Regions from separate parts of the Actinomadura sp. 9N407 genome, predicted to be linked through region 2. Evidence: riboswitches for the same ligand, from Rfam matches in the RefSeq annotation. Region 2 holds a riboswitch; each other region holds the start of a gene.
What was found. A riboswitch is a leader RNA that binds a small molecule or an ion and turns the genes downstream of it on or off. The one in region 2 is predicted to bind S-adenosylmethionine.
Positions count from the first base shown of each region.

Region 1: another riboswitch for S-adenosylmethionine. It lies ahead of ACH34Q_RS12540 (aminotransferase class V-fold PLP-dependent enzyme); the one in region 2 lies ahead of thrC (threonine synthase).
Region 3: another riboswitch for S-adenosylmethionine. It lies ahead of ACH34Q_RS40760 (GNAT family N-acetyltransferase); the one in region 2 lies ahead of thrC (threonine synthase).

Region 1 is NZ_JBIRAW010000006.1:278,632-283,790, reverse strand. It holds gene ACH34Q_RS12545 (SseB family protein) at 1-2,063, opposite strand, end outside; gene ACH34Q_RS12540 (aminotransferase class V-fold PLP-dependent enzyme) at 2,243-3,574, opposite strand; SAM riboswitch class IV at 3,631-3,746, opposite strand; gene ACH34Q_RS12535 (hypothetical protein) at 3,798-4,178, shown strand; gene ACH34Q_RS12530 (transglycosylase domain-containing protein) at 4,287-5,159, opposite strand, start outside.
Region 2 is NZ_JBIRAW010000031.1:126,441-131,599, reverse strand. It holds gene ACH34Q_RS36425 (hypothetical protein) at 247-510, shown strand; gene ACH34Q_RS36420 (nucleotidyltransferase domain-containing protein) at 571-1,194, opposite strand; gene ACH34Q_RS36415 (MoaD/ThiS family protein) at 1,280-1,558, opposite strand; gene thrC (threonine synthase) at 1,599-2,864, opposite strand; SAM riboswitch class I at 2,880-3,021, opposite strand; gene ACH34Q_RS36405 (cation diffusion facilitator family transporter) at 3,437-4,363, opposite strand; gene ACH34Q_RS36400 (trehalose-6-phosphate synthase) at 4,460-5,159, shown strand, end outside.
Region 3 is NZ_JBIRAW010000040.1:54,684-59,842, forward strand. It holds gene ACH34Q_RS40735 (TIGR03621 family F420-dependent LLM class oxidoreductase) at 1-258, opposite strand, end outside; gene ACH34Q_RS40740 (hypothetical protein) at 365-736, shown strand; gene ACH34Q_RS40745 (DUF2625 family protein) at 738-1,445, opposite strand; gene ACH34Q_RS40750 (SDR family NAD(P)-dependent oxidoreductase) at 1,667-2,236, shown strand; gene ACH34Q_RS40755 (DUF3592 domain-containing protein) at 2,290-2,688, shown strand; gene ACH34Q_RS40760 (GNAT family N-acetyltransferase) at 2,673-3,311, opposite strand; SAM riboswitch class I at 3,321-3,407, opposite strand; gene ACH34Q_RS40765 (phosphotransferase family protein) at 3,473-4,549, opposite strand; gene ACH34Q_RS40770 (acyl-CoA dehydrogenase family protein) at 4,707-5,159, shown strand, end outside.

The sequences.
Region 1 (5,159 bases), on a different contig from region 2:
GGTGCTTCCTGGACGGCTTCGGGAGCCGGGGCCGGAGCGGGCACGGACGGGGGCGGCGCCGCGTCGGTACGGGGCGTACCGCGGAGCGCGCGGACCTGGTCGCCGGGCATCGTGGCGTCGATGGGCGTGCCGGGGTTGAGGACGAGCGTCCATTCGCTGTCCGGCCACGCGGTCACCATCTCCTGCAGGCTGGGCATCACGAACCGCGACGACCCGATCGCCTCGTTCATCCACTTGAGCGAGGTGAACAGCTGGATCGAGACCTTGCCGTGCACCTCGACCGGTCCCCACGGGAACTCGGGGTCGTCCGGCGCGATGCCCCACGGCGTCTCCTGCTCGGCCGGGACGAGGACCTGGGCGCTGAGCAGGATCGTGAAGAACGCGTCGGTGTCGCGGCGCAGGGCGGCGTCCAGGAGGCGCTGCTCCACGTCGTTCTGCGGCTCGATGCCGTCGGCCATCCGCCGGGCGGCCCGCTGGTCGGCCCAGGTGGCCAGGCCGGGAAGCTGCTCGGCCAGGATCGTGCCGCCGGCCGGGGAGCCGGAGTTGATCGCCAGTGCCTCGCCGCGGCCCGGCCAGTAGCGCAGCACCACGGTGAACGGCAGCTTGATGAACTCGCTGCCGGTACCGGTGGCTGCCGCGGCCTCGACCAGGCGCTCCGGCGACGTGAACACCGGGATGACGGTCGTTCCGTCCACGTCGCTGGTCTGCCACGGGAAGCCGGGGCGGCCGGGACGCAGCGTGTAGTCCATGTCCTCGGGGACCGGCAGCAGGACCTCGGCGTCGGCCAGCGACTGCAGGAAGAGGTCGTGGTCGTTGCCGGCGGCGGCGCGCAGCAGCGCCCGTTCCACCTCGTTGGCCGGCTGGAACTCGGGCCGGCGCTCCTTATGAGGCAGCTCCTTGTGCTGCTCCTGGAGCTCCTCCCACGGCGCCGCGTCCGTTCCCGTGCCTTCCGGTACGGCCGGGTTGTCGAGACGCGTCACGTCGGCCTTGGGCGGCGTGGAGGTGTCGGCGTCGAGGGCCGCGGCGACCCCACCCTCGGGCAGTTGCGACTCGTCGTCGGCCTGCGCGGGCGCGGGCGGAGGAGCGGGCGCGGGCGCCTCGTTCGCCGCCGGTACGTCGGCGGGGCGCGGGGCCACCGGCATGTCGGTCGCGGGCTGGTCCTGAGGCGGTGCGGCGTGCTTGCCCGGTCCCTTGCTCGCCGAGTGCGCCGCATTGCGCGACGCGGGCGGCGGAGGCGTTCCGGGCAGCGTCGGCATGGCGCGCGTGGCGTCCGCCGGGCCGGCGTCGTGCACCTGGCCGTCGGGGTTCCCCCGTATGGCGGGGAGGTCGTTCATGGTGGGGGAGGGGTCGTCGGGTACGGCGGACGGCCCGGCCACGACCTCATCGGCGTTCGTGGACGGCTCCTTGGGGCCGCTGAACGCGTCCTGCGGATGAGCGGCCATTCCCTGGGCCGCCGGAGCCGGAGCCTGGACCGGGGGCGAGTGCGGGTGCTGCGGCGAGGCGGCCCCGTCCCGCACGTCCGCGGGAAGGGAGTGGGCACCCGTACCGTGAGCGGCCTGTGGCGGCGCTGGAACGGTCTCGGCGCCGTACGCGCGGAGGCCGCGGCCCGCCTGGGGCGGCCTGCTGTCGCCGTCCACGACCTGCCTGATGAACCAGGACGGAAGGCGCGCCTCGATGGGCAGCCCGGGACCGTCCCCGCCGTTGGCCGGCAGGTCGACCGCCAGCCACCAGCGGGCGTCCGGCCACGACTCGGCGAGGTCGGTGAACCTGAGCCTCAGGTAGTGCCGGTACGCCGGTCCGAGGCATTCGCGCATCGCGTCCGCCGAGGTGTAGGCCAGCACGTGGGTGCGGCCGTCCTCCTCCTGGACCGGCCAGCTGGGCTGCGCCTGCCCGCCGACCACCTCATCGGCGAGGTCGGGTGGGACGGGGATCACCAGTTCGCTCCCGGCGAGGAGGCGGAAGTACGCCTCCTGGTCCCCGTTCCGCACCGCCTCCTGCAGCCGGCGCTCGAGCTCCGACGTGGGTCGCCACGCGTCGGCCACGGTCGCCACCCCCTGTTTCATCCCGTGCCGCCTTCATCCCCGGTCGCGCCGGGAAACCCGGCGAGGCCCATCCTGCCCGTCCCGGGCCCCGTGACCGGGCTCTTGACGCGTAAGTTACGGACGCGCCTACGCTACATGGACGAACCAGGCCAAAGTGTCCGTTCAATGGCCTGGCCGGCGGGCGGACGGGACCGTGCCCGCTACGCGCGGGCCTCGCGCGACAGCCGTCCGAGCGCGTCCAGCAGCCGGTCGACGTGCTCGTCCGTCGTCCCGATGCCGAAGCTCGCCCGTACCGCCGTCGCCCCCGCCTCCACCGGCCCCCGCACGGCGCCGAGCAGGTGCCGAACGAAGGGGTGGGCACAGAACTTCCCGTCCCGGACACCGATGCCATAGGTCCCCGACAGGGTAAGCGCAGTGTCCCGCGCGTTCCAGCCGTCCACGATGAACGACACGATTCCCACCCGCGGGTTACGGCCGTCCCAGAGTGTGAGTTCATGCACGCCGGGAAGAGCCGCGATGCCCCGGCGCAACCTGGCCAGCAGGCGCTCCTCCTCCCGGATCAGCGCGTCCCAGCCGGTCGCCGCCAGGGCGTCGCAGGCGGCGGCGAGGGCCAGGGCGCCCAGGACGTTCGGCGTCCCCGCCTCGTGCCGCTGCTGCGCGTCGGCGGACCAGCGGGTGGTGTCGCCATGGCCGGTGACCGAGGCGCTGGCGCCACCGCCCTTGAGGTACGGGGCGGCCGCGCGCAGCCAGTCGGACCGGCCCGCCAGCACGCCCGCCCCGAACGGCGCGTACAGCTTGTGCCCGGAGAACGCGACGTAGTCCAGGCCGAGCGCGGTCATGTCGAGCGGCCGGTGCGGGACGAGCTGGGCCGCGTCGACGGCGATGCGGGCGCCGTTCCGCCGGGCCGTCTCCGCCAGCTCGGCGATCGGCCAGATCTCGCCGGTGACGTTGGACGCGGCGGTCACGACCAGCAGCCGCGGCCCGGCCGGAGCGTCCCGCAGCGCGCGGTCGGCGGCGGCGACGGCCTCGCCCGGAGTCGCCGGGGCGGGCAGCCGTACGGCGCGCTTCCAGGGCAGCAGGGACGCGTGGTGCTCGGTCTCGAACACCACGACGGTCGTGCCGGGCGGCGTGGCGTGGGCGAGGAGGTTCATGGCGTCGGTCGTGTTCCGCGTGAAGACGACCGCGTCGCGCTGCCACACGCCCAGGAAGCCGCGTACGGTCTCCCGCGCGTCCTCGTACGCCTGTGTGGTGACCTGCGACGCGTACCCGGCCCCGCGGTGCACGCTGCTGTAGAGGGGCAGCGCACGGGTGACGGCCTCGTGCACCGCCTCCAGACACGGCGCGCTGGCGGCGTAGTCGAAGTTCGCGTACGCGACACCGCCCCCGCCGTCCAGCGGGACGATCGCGTCGGTGCCGATGACGCGCGGCGCGATCTCCGGAGCGGTAGCGTCGGCGTTCCGCGCGAGCGACGGTGCCGGGTCCGGTACGGGGACGGGACGGGTGGTGAGCGTTGCGGTACCGGCAGGAGACATGCGGACGGCCCTCCTCAGGGTCCAGGGACCCCGTGAGGCGTACGGCCACAGAGCGGGATCCGCGCTTGCCGGAACGCGGTGTACGTCCGGCCAGGTCCTCACCCGGGGCACCCCATCGCGGACGAAGGGTTGCCGGCCAGCAAGCCGGGGCTTGACGCTGGCACTCATGACCTAGTGCGGAATCATATGACACATGCCGACGGGGATGAAATGGGAGGGTGCGATGCGACGCGAGGTGGTTCGGGCGTTCACCGGGGGAGCGCTGATGCTCGGGGCCTCGGGTCTGCTGGGCGGCTGCGGCCTGCTGGGCGGTAACACCGACCAGATCTGTGCCGACACGAAGAAGGCGTTCCAGCAGTACGTCACCCAGGTGAGGAGCGTTTCCGCGGCCGATCCCGCGCAGTGGAAGCAGCCCACCGAGCAGTTGGCCGGCCGCATCGACGGGCTGGCCGCCAAGGCCGAGGACGCGGAGCTGAAGAAGGCGCTCAAGACCGAGGCCGGCAGCCTGCGCCAGGCCGCCACCACGATCGGCACGGGCGACGCGGCCCAGCTCAACAGCGTGATCTCCAAGACCCCCCAGCGAATCGGCAAGGCCTGCGCGTGACCGTTCCTTAGCAGGCGCGACTCTTCAGCAGGCACGACCCGCGTTGCCAGACGAGCAGGGGCCCGGCGCTGTCGCGCCGGGCCCCTGCTCGTCTGTTTCCGTGTTCGCCTACGGCTCGCGGGTCAGGCCGCGTTGGGGGTCGCCGCCTCCGCCTCCCCCTCCGCCGCCTCCGTTACCGGGGTCGCCCGGATCGCCGGGGTCGGGGTCTCCGGGGTCGCCCGGGTCAGGCGGCAGCGGGAGCTCCGGACCGGGATCGCCGCCGCCCGGAGGCGGCGTCGTCGGGTCGGGCTCTTCCGGACCCGGCGGCCGGGTCGGCCCCGGACGGGTCGGGGACGGATCGTCGGACCGGTTGGACGGCCGCCCGGTGTAGCCGCCGGGCCTCGACGACGGCGACCCGAACGACTTGGGCGAGTAGTTCTCGGCGTTGACGGCGTCGGACATGAAGGTCCGCCACATCTGCGCAGGCAGCTGCCCGCCGTACGCCCCGTACCCGGGGATGTTCAGCGGCTTGCGGTCGCTGCGGAACATCGACACCGACGTGGACATCTGCGGGATGAACCCGTTGAACCAGATGGCGCGGCCCTCGTCGGTGGTACCGGTCTTGCCCGCCACGTCCCGGCCGTCGGCCAGCTGCGCGCCGGTCCCCGTACCGGCGCGGACCACCTGGGTCATCGCGTACGTGGCGTCCCGCGCGACCTGCTCGCTGAAGACGCGCTTGCCCTTCTCGCTGAACTTGCGGGTGTGCTGGTCGCCGTCGGTGACCGACTTCACCACGTAGGGGGTGTGGTAAACGCCTTCGTTGGCGAACGTCGCGTACACCGCGGCCTGCTGGACGGGATGGACCGAGATGACGCCCAGCGGGAAGGTGGGGGCGGTGTTGGCGCCGTTGGCCGTGAGCTGGTCCTTGCCGATGCCCAGTTTCACGGCCATCTCGGTCACCTTGTCGAGGCCGATCTTCTGCCCGATGTTGACGTAGGCGGT
Region 2 (5,159 bases):
CATGATCGCAGGCAAGGACGTGGCACGGTCGTACCCGAACCGCCGCGGCGAGCGGGGCGCAACTTGCTCCGGTACGGGTCAGTGTCGCCGCTGGTCGAGGACCGGACGTGGCTCGGGGGACCGATGTCCTCCTGGCCACCACCAGCGCGCATGCCGTCCGAACAGGGTGACGGCCGGAGGCTGCCATGAGCCGTTGCTGATGGACGCGTCCAGCCGGTACGCGCGCGGCGCGCTTAGACTCCGGGCATGGATCTCAGGGATGCGACGCGCATGGTCATGGCCGAGTCGGCTTCGTACCCGGAGTTGCTGAGGGTCAGCCGGCACACCTATGACGAGGTCGCCGCCGGGCGGAGCGCGGATCATTCGGCGCTGTCGTGGATGCTGAACGAGGCCGCGCGCAAGGGGCTGATCCCCGTTCTTGAGCGGAAGCACGGCCAGGCCGCCGTCAAGTCCATGGTGACCACGCTCGCCATGGAGATCGACCGGCAGGCTCCGGTCACCTCGTACTGAACGGTCAGCCCACGCCGCGAGGGGGCTGAGGGGCATCTCGCTCTTGTACGGCACCGGTCCTTATGAGCGAAGGCCCGACGGCCGGTAATGGTCACGGTGGGACGCGCGTACGAGGGGGAGCACTTCTTCCTCCAGGCGCCGGGATATGTGCAACCCGTAGCGAATCTCCAGCCGGTCGCGGGCGCGTATGAAGCGTTCCGCGGCTTCTTGGAGGGAGAGCGGTAGCGTTTCGATTCCGAGGGGCCTCAGGATGTGGTGGCTCATCCTGAGGAGTTCGCCGCGGATGCGGTCGGTCATACCGTGGCGGCACTTGCTGACGAGCCAAAGCGACCAGTCCCAGAAGTGCGCGTCGATCGCCGTGAGGGTGTCGGGGCCTACGCGCCAGGGCGGATTCCAGCTGCGCGGTACGTCGCGGAAGAGCAGGTCGACCTTGACGGGGCCCGGATAGATGAGGAGGTAACTCTCGCAGTCGCCGAGGGGGTCCCATTGGGCGGCGAGCGGTCCGTACGAGGCGGCCAGGGCGGGGAGGTCGGCGGCCACTTCGCCGAAGTCCTCGGCGGTGACGTGGAAATCCCAGTCGGACAGTTCGGTGGCGGTGCCGCGGGCGCGCGATCCGATGAGTTCGATCCGGCTCACCATGGGATGCGCCTCGACCGCCTCCGCGATTTTCTCGGCTGTTCCCATGCAGAGCCTCTTCCCGCTCCCCAGCATGGCAAAGCCCCCTTTTCCCGGCATTTACCGAGAAAAGGGGGCAAAGGGCCGAGCCCGATCAGCCGCCGGCGACGGCGGGGATGATCGAGATCTGGGCGCCCTCGGGCGTCGGGGTGTCCAGGCCGTCGGCGAACCGCACGTCCTCGTCACCCACGTACACGTTCACGAAGCGCCGGATCTTGCCGTTGTCGTCCAGCACGCGGGCGGCGATGCCGGGGTGGTTCGCCTCGAGGTCGGCCACCACCGCGCGCAGCGTGGCGCCCTCGGCCTTGACCTCCGAGGCGCCACCGGTGAGGGGACGCAGGATCGTCGGGATCCGCACGGAAACGGTGCTCATTGCTGCTGGCTCCAAGAATGCTCTGGGACGGACGTACGGGTCAGGCGAGGCCGGCGGCCCGGAAGGCCTCCAGCGTGGGAGCGATGTTCGCGCCCGGTCCCACCTGGGAGGAGATCGCGTCCAGGGTCTTGAGCCCGTCCCCGGAGTTGATGATCACGGTCTCGGCGGCCGGGTCGAGCGCGCCGCTGCCGATCAGCTTGCGCAGCGTGGCCACGGTGACCCCGCCCGCGGTCTCACCGAAGATGCCCTCGGTACGGGCCAGCAGCCGGATGCCCTCGACGACCTCTTCGTCGGTGACGTCCTCCACCGCGCCGCCCGTACGCCGGACGACGTCGAGCACGTACGGGCCGTCGGCCGGGTTGCCGATCGCCAGCGACTTGGCGATGGTGTCGGGCTTCACCGGCCGTACGACGTCGTGCCCGGCCTTGTAGGCGGCCGCGACCGGGTCGCAGCCGGCGGCCTGGGCACCGAAGACCTTGTACGGCTTGTCCTCGACCAGGCCGAGCTTGATGAACTCCTGGAAGGCCTTGTCGATCTTCGTCAGCTGGGAACCGGACGCGACCGGGATCACGATCTGGTCCGGCAGCCGCCAGCCGAGCTGCTCGGCGATCTCGTACCCGAGGGTCTTGGAGCCCTCGGCGTAGTACGGCCGGACGTTGACGTTGACGAACGCCCAGTCCTCCTGCTCGCCCGCGATCTCCGAGGCCAGCCGGTTGACGTCGTCGTAGTTGCCGTCGACCGTGATGAACGTCCCGCCGTACACCGCGGTCGTGATGATCTTCTGCTGCTCGAGGTCGGACGGCACGAACACCGCGCTGCGGATTCCCGCGCGCGCCGCCGCCGCGGCGACCGCGTTGGCCAGGTTGCCGGTGGACGGGCAGGCCAGCACCTTGAAGCCCAGCTCGCGCGCCGCCGCCAGCGCCACCGCGACCACGCGGTCCTTGAACGAGTGGGTCGGGTTGCCGCTGTCGTCCTTGACCCAGAGCCGCTCGAGCCCGAGCGACTCGGCGAGCTGGTCGGCGCGGACGAGGCGGGTGAGCCCCGGCTCGGTGTTGGGCGTCTCGGCGACCGTCGAGGGCACCGGCAGGAGCCCGCGGTAGCGCCAGATGTTCTGCGGTCCCGCCTCGATGCTCGCGCGGGTGATCCCGCTGAAGTCGTAGGCGATCTCGAGGGGCCCGAAACACTCTTCGCAAGCGTAGAACGGGCCGAGATCGCGGCGGCTCCCGCATTCGCGGCAGACCAGGGCCGTCGCGGGCCCGAGGTCGGGGCCGGACGAGAGGTTCGGGTTGGCAGGCGTGATTGCCATGGAGCGAGGCCTTTCTCCCCATCTTCCCTGTGCCACCTTGGTCACAGGCCGGAGTTGGCACCATCTCCTGATCGGCCTCGCAGGATCGCGAGCGCGTACGAATCAGTCGGTTGCCGGGGCTTCAACGGGCCGGTCCCTCCACCCCTCTTGATGAGCGCTATGAAGTTGTGTGTGAGTTGAGCTGGAAGACCGGCCCGAGGCCGCTGTGCTCCCTGCACCCCTCTTGATGAGCGCTATGAACGCTGCAGGACATTGATACCACCCGAACGCAGATGCGTTCTCCCTGGGCGGTATCGCGTCGTATGCGTGACTTTACATGACCTGCCCGGTTGCCGGACAGCTGGGTCTCGCCGTTTGAGACGTTACCCGACCGACGTGTAGATCACCCTCGCGCCCCCAGCCCCGCCCCCTGCTGAAGTTGTGACGGCCTCAAACGTTGCGATCGCGTCCGAAGGCAGGTTCGAGCGAAGCGAGAACCTGATCGCGAAGCGAGCCGCCAGGCGAGTTCGGAGCGATGCCAGCGATCGCCGCGTAGCCCGCCGAAGGAGGGCCGCCAGGCCCGACGCCAAGGGCTACGCCTTTAAAACCTGCGTCGGGTCGAGGAAGACATGGCGGACGAGGGGGATCCGCTCCTGCAGCAGGCGGTCGATCTCGCCCGCGATGTCCTCGGCCTCGTCGGCGCTGATGGTGTCGGAGAAGTTCACCTTGGCCGCGACGAGGATGTCGTCCGGGCCGAAGTGCATGGTGAACAGTTCCTGGACGCCGGTGACGCCGGGGGCGGAGGCGATCTCGGTACGGATCTCGCGCTGGACGGCGGGGGCCACGGACTGGCCGATCAGCAGGCTGCGGCTGTCGCGGCCGAGGGCGAAGGCCACCGCGACCAGCAGCAGGCCGATCATGACCGAGGCCAGGCCGTCCCAGAACGGGGAGCCGGTGATCTCGCGCAGCGCGAGTCCGGTGGCGGCGAAGGCGAGGCCGATCATCGCGGCGGAGTCCTCGAACAGGGCCGCCTTGAACGTGACGTCCGGGCTGTCGCGGACGTGTTCGACCAGACCGTGGTCGGTGTGCCGGTTCTCCCGGCGGGCCTGGGTCCAGGCGCGCAGCCAGGAGGTGCCCTCCAGGACGGCGGCCAGGCCGAGGACGGCGAAGGCGAGCCAGGCCTGCTCGCCGCCGCCGGGTTCCTTGCCGGTGATCGTCAGGATCCCCTCGAAGATCGAGTAGCCGCCGCCGGCGACGAAGATCCCGAACGCGGCGAGCAGCGACCAGAAGTAGCGCTCGTTGCCGTACCCGAACGGGTGCCTGCGGTCCGGCGGGCGGGCGCTGCGGTTCAGCGAGGCCAGGAGGAAGCCCTGGTTGAGGGTGTCGGCGACCGAGTGCGCGCCCTCTGCCAGCATCGCGCTCGATCCCGACAGCACGCCCGCGATCAGCTTGGTGACGGCCAGGATCAGGTTGGCCGTCCCCGCGACGAGGACGGTCTTGGTGGTCTCCGCCCGGCTCATCCGGCCCCGGTACCCGGCGAGGATCCCGGTAATCGGAGCCGCGAAATCACCCGGGTCACTTTGATGCGCCCCGTTCCCAACTGAGACCCTGCCGGTATGAGCCAAGTGCTGGTGGCGTCCAACCGTGGCCCGGTGTCGTTCTCTCAGTCCGATGACGGCGCGCTGACCATGCGCCGCGGCGCCGGCGGGCTGGTGTCCGGCCTCGCCGGGGTCACCGGCGCTCCCGGTGACCCGGGTGGCGCGGGCACCCGGACCGGGTCCGTACGTACCGTGGCGGAGGCCGGGGCACCGGACGTGCTGTGGGTGTGCGCGGCTCTCGGCGAGGCCGATCGTACGGCGGCGCGGCAGGCCCCGGACGGGCGGCTGGACCTGGCGGGGCACGACATCGGCGGGTCGGCCGTCCGGATGCTCGACATCCCCGCGGCGACGTTCCACCGCGCGTACAACGCCGTGGCCAACTCGACGCTGTGGTTCGTCCACCATCTGCTGTACGACACGCCCCGGGCACCGCACTTCGACGCGCGCGCGCGGCGCGACTGGCAGTCGTACGAGGCGTACAACGCGGCGTTCGCCGACGCGCTCGCCCGGGACGCGGCGCCCGGCGCCAAGGCCGCGATCCAGGACTACCACCTGTCGCTGGCACCCCGGATGCTCCGCGACAGGCGGCCGGATCTGAAGATCGTGCACTTCTCGCACACGCCGTGGGCGCCGCCCGAGTACTACCGGCTGCTGCCCGACGACATCGGCGAGCAGATCCTGGACGGCATCCTGGGCGCCGACCATGCCGGGTTCCTGA
Region 3 (5,159 bases), on a different contig from region 2:
CTCCTTGGCGAGCATGACCGGGTGCCGGTAGTCGTTGCCCAGGACCAGCGTCCCGACGCGCAGCGTGCGGGTGGCGCAGGCGGCGGCGGTGAGGGCGGGCATCGGGGCGAGCTGGTCGCCGAACGGCTCGGCCACGAAGTGGTCCCGCAGCGTCAGCGTCGCGTACCCGAGTTCCTCGGCCCGCAGCGCCAGGGCGGTCAGCTCCGAGGCCGTACGGACCGACTCGCCGACGACGCCGAATCGGAAGCGCTTGCTCATGGGCCCCAGCCTGCCCGCCGGCGCGCGTGCCACGCTGGCGGGAATCCGACATGAGGGTTCGTCAGGGCGACTTGACGTCAGGTGGTCCTGACGCAAGGATGGGGGCATGTCACCCGATGAGCTGGACACCGCGCTGACGCTGCGGACCGCCGTGGCCAGGTTCGAGGAGCTGCGCGAGCACGACGCGTTCGCCGACCGGCCGCTCGGCAAGGCCGAGGCCCTCGAGCTGATCACCCTGGGTGAGGTCATCGCCCACAAGGCGCGCTACGGCCGCCAGCTCTCGGTACGCACCGCGCGCGAGGCCGGGGCCTCCTGGTCGCAGATCGGCCGGGCCATGGGCACGAGCAAGCAGACCGCCTGGGAGACCCACAACCGCTGGATCGAGCAGCAGGCCGAGCAGCGCCGCAACGAGGGCCACTGGGGCCTGGAGGCGCACGAAGTGGCGCGCGAACGGAAGCTCGCGGGCGAGGCGCCCTGACTCAGGCGTTTCGCAGGTCCTCGTACATGCCGAACAGCTCGCCGACCGGGACGGGCCTGCGGTCGGCGGCGGCGATCTCCTCGGCGCCCTTCAGCGTGGGGAGCGGCGGGTAGAAGCTCATGCCCTCGTCGTGGCGGAGGCCGGCGATGTCGTCCTCCCAGCCCGGCCACTGCAGCGTCCAGTAGAAGTCGGAGAGGTTGCCGAGGATGAGGAAGCGCAGCCACATGCTGTGCCCGAAGACGCGCTGCGGGGTCTTGAGGAGCTTCCACTCCAGGCTCTCGGGCTCGAAGTAGCACACCTGCCCCGGCTCGCCCGGACGGCCGTCGGCGGCCGGATCGGAGCCGTTGACCTCGAACCGCCCGCCCAGCACGTCGTACCCGACCAGCAGCGGGGGAGCGGGCCCGCCGCGTACGGCGAGCGCGGGATTGGCCTCGGCGAGGCTCGGCAGCCCGCGTTCGGGGAAGCCGCCGCCCAGCACCCGCACCCATCCGTTCGCGACCAGGGCGCCGCCGGTGTGCAGGGCGAGCGCTCCCAGGTACGAGCCGGCGCTGACCTGGATCCCGCGCAGGGCCTCCTCGCCGGCCTCCGGCCCGATGGGCAGGATCTCGGCGGTCTGGTGGCCGTCGGTGCGGCCGAGCAGCTCGCGCAGCTCCGGCCAGGCGGGATCGGCGACGTCCTTGAGCTCGGCGGCCGAGCGGAGATCACTCACAGGTCGTACGTCCTCCCATCGGGGCCGGGATGGCGTGCAGCCATTCCGGCGATCTTGTCAGATGCCCGGCATGGGCGTGGAACGTCCTCGATGTCCGGGCGCGTCGCCCCTTGACGCGCGCACCGGTTTCAGGATTGGTTAGGTATGCCTTACTTAGGTCTGCCTAACTTTCTGCCCCACCTGCCTGTGCCAACGTGAACCGACTCGCGTGGAGGAGCCTCATGGACCGGACCGCGCTCGCAGGGACGGCCGCCCTGGTCACCGGGGCCGGCCGCGGCGTCGGCGCCGCCGTCGCCCGTACCCTGGCCGCCGCCGGAGCGCGGGTCGCCGTGCTGGACCGCGACGCCGCGGCCGCCCGCGCGGTGGCCGCCGGACTCGACCGCGCGATCGCCTGCACGGCCGACGTCTTCGACGGCGACGCGGTCGAGGACGCCGTCGAACGCGCCGAACGCGAGCTCGGCCCGATCGGCCTCCTGGTCAACGTCGCCGGCATCGAGCGCTCCCTCACGGTGAACGCGACCGGCGTCTTCCTGGTCTCCCGCGCCGTCGCCCGCCGGATGGTCCCGCGCCGTACCGGCTCGATCGTCACCGTCGCCGCGGAGGGCGCCCGCGTCCCGCGCGCCCGCCTGACACCCTGCGCGGCCTCCACTGCCACGGCCGCACAGTTCACCCGCTGCCTGGACGTGGAACTCGCCGAGTACGGCATCCGCTGCGAGGTCGTCCCGGTCGACCGCGCCCTCACCGGCGTCCTCGCGGCCACGCGCCGCGCCCCGGAATTGCTGTTGCGGTAGCGCTCCCGCCGCGCCGTCCGGTATGCCTTGAACCGACGAAGGGACTGCCGCGGATGGACGTGCACTGGATCGGCGTCGCGATCGGCCTCTACGTCGCGTACGCGGGCGTCTCGATGCTGGTGGCCAAGATCCGCCTGCAGCTGCGCGGGCCGCGCGTACCCGGCGTCGTCGCCGGCCGTACGGACGCCGCGGCGACCCGGCCCGGAGTGGTGAGCCGCTCCGGCGTCGTCCGCTTCACCACCGAGGACGGCCGCACCGTCGAGGCCACCAGCTCGGTGCACTCGTTCCCCGGTCCGAAGGTCGGCCGGCAGGTCACCGTCGTGTACGACCCCAAGCGGCCCGAACGCACCGGCGAGCGCATCGGCGTCCACCTGTTCCTGCTCCTGGTCGGTGCCCCGCTGTTCATCGCCGTCGGCGCCGGGATCGCGCTCCTGAACTACCTGGACATGTGACGGTCCGCGTCCTTGGCCTCGAGCCGTCCGGCCAGGCGCGCCTTGACCGCGGGCCACTCCGAGGCGATCACCGAGTACATCGCCGAGTCCCGCAGCCGGCCGTCCTCGCCCGGCGCCCACGACACCCCCCAGCTCCGCAGCACCCCTTCGAAGGTGGCGCCGAGGGCCTGGATGGCCCGCCGTGACCGCTCGTTGCGGGCATCGGTCTTGAGGTCGACCCGTTCCACCCGGAGGGCCTCGAAGGCGTGGCCCATCAGCAGCAGCTTCGCCTCGGCGTTGATGCCCGAGCCCTGCCCGGACGCGCCGAGCCAGGTGAAGCCGATCTCGACGGCGCGCAGCTCGTCGCGGCCCGGCCAGTACCGGGGGTCCAGGTACGCCGTGCAGCCCACGGCGCGGCCGTCCGCCCGGCGGACCTGCGCGAACGGAACGACCCCTTGCTCCGCCCGCGCGAAGTGGGCCCGCACGAAGGCCGTGACCTCGCCGGCGCGGGGCACGAGCGTGAACGCGTAGCTGCCGCGATCCTCTTCCGCCGCCAGGGCCAGGTCGTCCACATGGTCCAGGGACAGCGGCTCGAGCCTGACGAGAGAACCTTCGAGGACGGGTACGTCGAACCAGGTGCCCATGGCGTCAGCTCCTCATCGTTCCTGGCAGTGGCACCTTGCCGTGGCAGGTTGCCGGACCGTCTCGGGGCCAGGTCCCTCGGGTCCTCTGGATGAACGCCACCGATCCTCGCGGGCGGACTCCGCCGCCGTCAAGGCGATTGATCAAGGCGCGCGCCGAGCCGTCAGGATTCCTCGGCGGCGATGAAGGCCTCGGCGCGGCGGAACAGGCCGAGGGTGATGGTGTGCAGCATGTCGCCGGTCTCCTTGGGTGCCTTGCCGGCGAACGCGCGGGCGTGGGTGCCCTCCAGGACGATGCCGAGCTTGAAGCAGGCCAGGACCGCGTACCAGGTGATGGACGCCAGGTCGCGGCCCTTGGCGGCCCCGGCGCGCTCGGCGTAGGCGGTCACGAGCTCGCCGGGGCCGGGCAGGCCGCCGGCCTCGCCGAGCGGGCCGGCCAGCATGTCGCTCATGTCGCCCTGCGCGGGCCAGGTGGCCAGCAGCCAGCCGAGGTCGAGCAGCGGGTCGCCGATCGTGCACATCTCCCAGTCGACGATCGCCGCCACCTGGGGGCCGCTTGAGGAGTACATGAGGTTGGCCAGGTGGTAGTCGCCGTGCAGGATGCCCGGGCGCCAGGTCTTGGGACGGCCGGCCTCCAGCCAGGCCGCGACGCGGTCCAGGCCCGGGATGTCGGGGCCCGGGTAGCCGTCGAGGGCGCCGTAGCCGTCCAGTTCCGACATCCAGCGGCCGACCTGGCGCTCCAGGAACCCCTCGGGCTTGCCGAAGTCGGCCAGGCCCACGGCCTCGTGGTCGACGGCGCCCAGGGCGGACAGGGCGCGGGCGGCGTTCAGGCCCATCTCGCGGCGGATCGCCGCGTCCGAGGCGTGCGGCTCGGGCAGCGTGACCGAGGCGTTGAAGCCGTCGACCGGCGTCATCAGGTAGAAGACGGCGCCGTTCATGACGTTCTCGTCCGGGCAGTCGGCGATGATGCGCGGGGCGGGCACGTCGGTGCCGTCGAGGGCCGCGAGCACGCGCGCCTCGCGGCGGAGCACGTCGTTGGTACGGGCGCGCAGGTGCCGGGGACCGCGGCGCAGCACGTAGCCGCGGCCGCCCCGGCGGAAGCGCAGCAGGACGTTCTGGGTCCCGCCGGACAGCAGGGTGACGTCTTCGAACGGGCCTTCGGGCAGGCCGCGCTCCGCCATCCACCCGGCGAGCACGTCGAAGTCCACGAGCTCGCGCTCGATCTCTGCGGGCTGCTGCACGGTCGCTCTCCCTCGAACCCTCGGACTCATGAACCACGAACCCTCGAACCCCTCGAACAGGGTTGTGCCGGAGAGTAACAGTGATGCACTTGCATTAATCCTTGTAGTAGGCGCATTATCGGCGGTGTACGCCGCCCGCGACGCCGAGGAGACCGCCATGGCATGGGACTTCGACACCGACCCCGAGTACCAGAAGCTGCTCGACTGGGCCGACACCTTCGTCCGGGAGGAGGTCGAGCCCCTCGACCTGGTCCTGGGCGACCCGTACGACAAGACCGACCCCCGCTTCAAGCAGCTGGTGCGGCCGCTGCAGCTGCAGGTGAAGGAGAAGGGCCTGTGGGCCTGCCACCTCGGCCCCGAGCTGGGCGGGCAGGGCTTCGGCCAGGTCAAGCTCGCGCTGCTGAACGAGATCCTGGGCCGCTCCCGCTTCGCGCCCTCGGTGTTCGGCTGCCAGGCGCCCGACTCCGGCAACGCCGAGATCATCGCCCACTTCGGCACCGAGGAGCAGAAGGAGCGCTACCTCGCGCCGCTGCTGGACGGCGAGATCTCCTCCTCGTACTCGATGACCGAGCCGCACGGCGGCGCCGACCCGACGCTGTTCACCACCCGC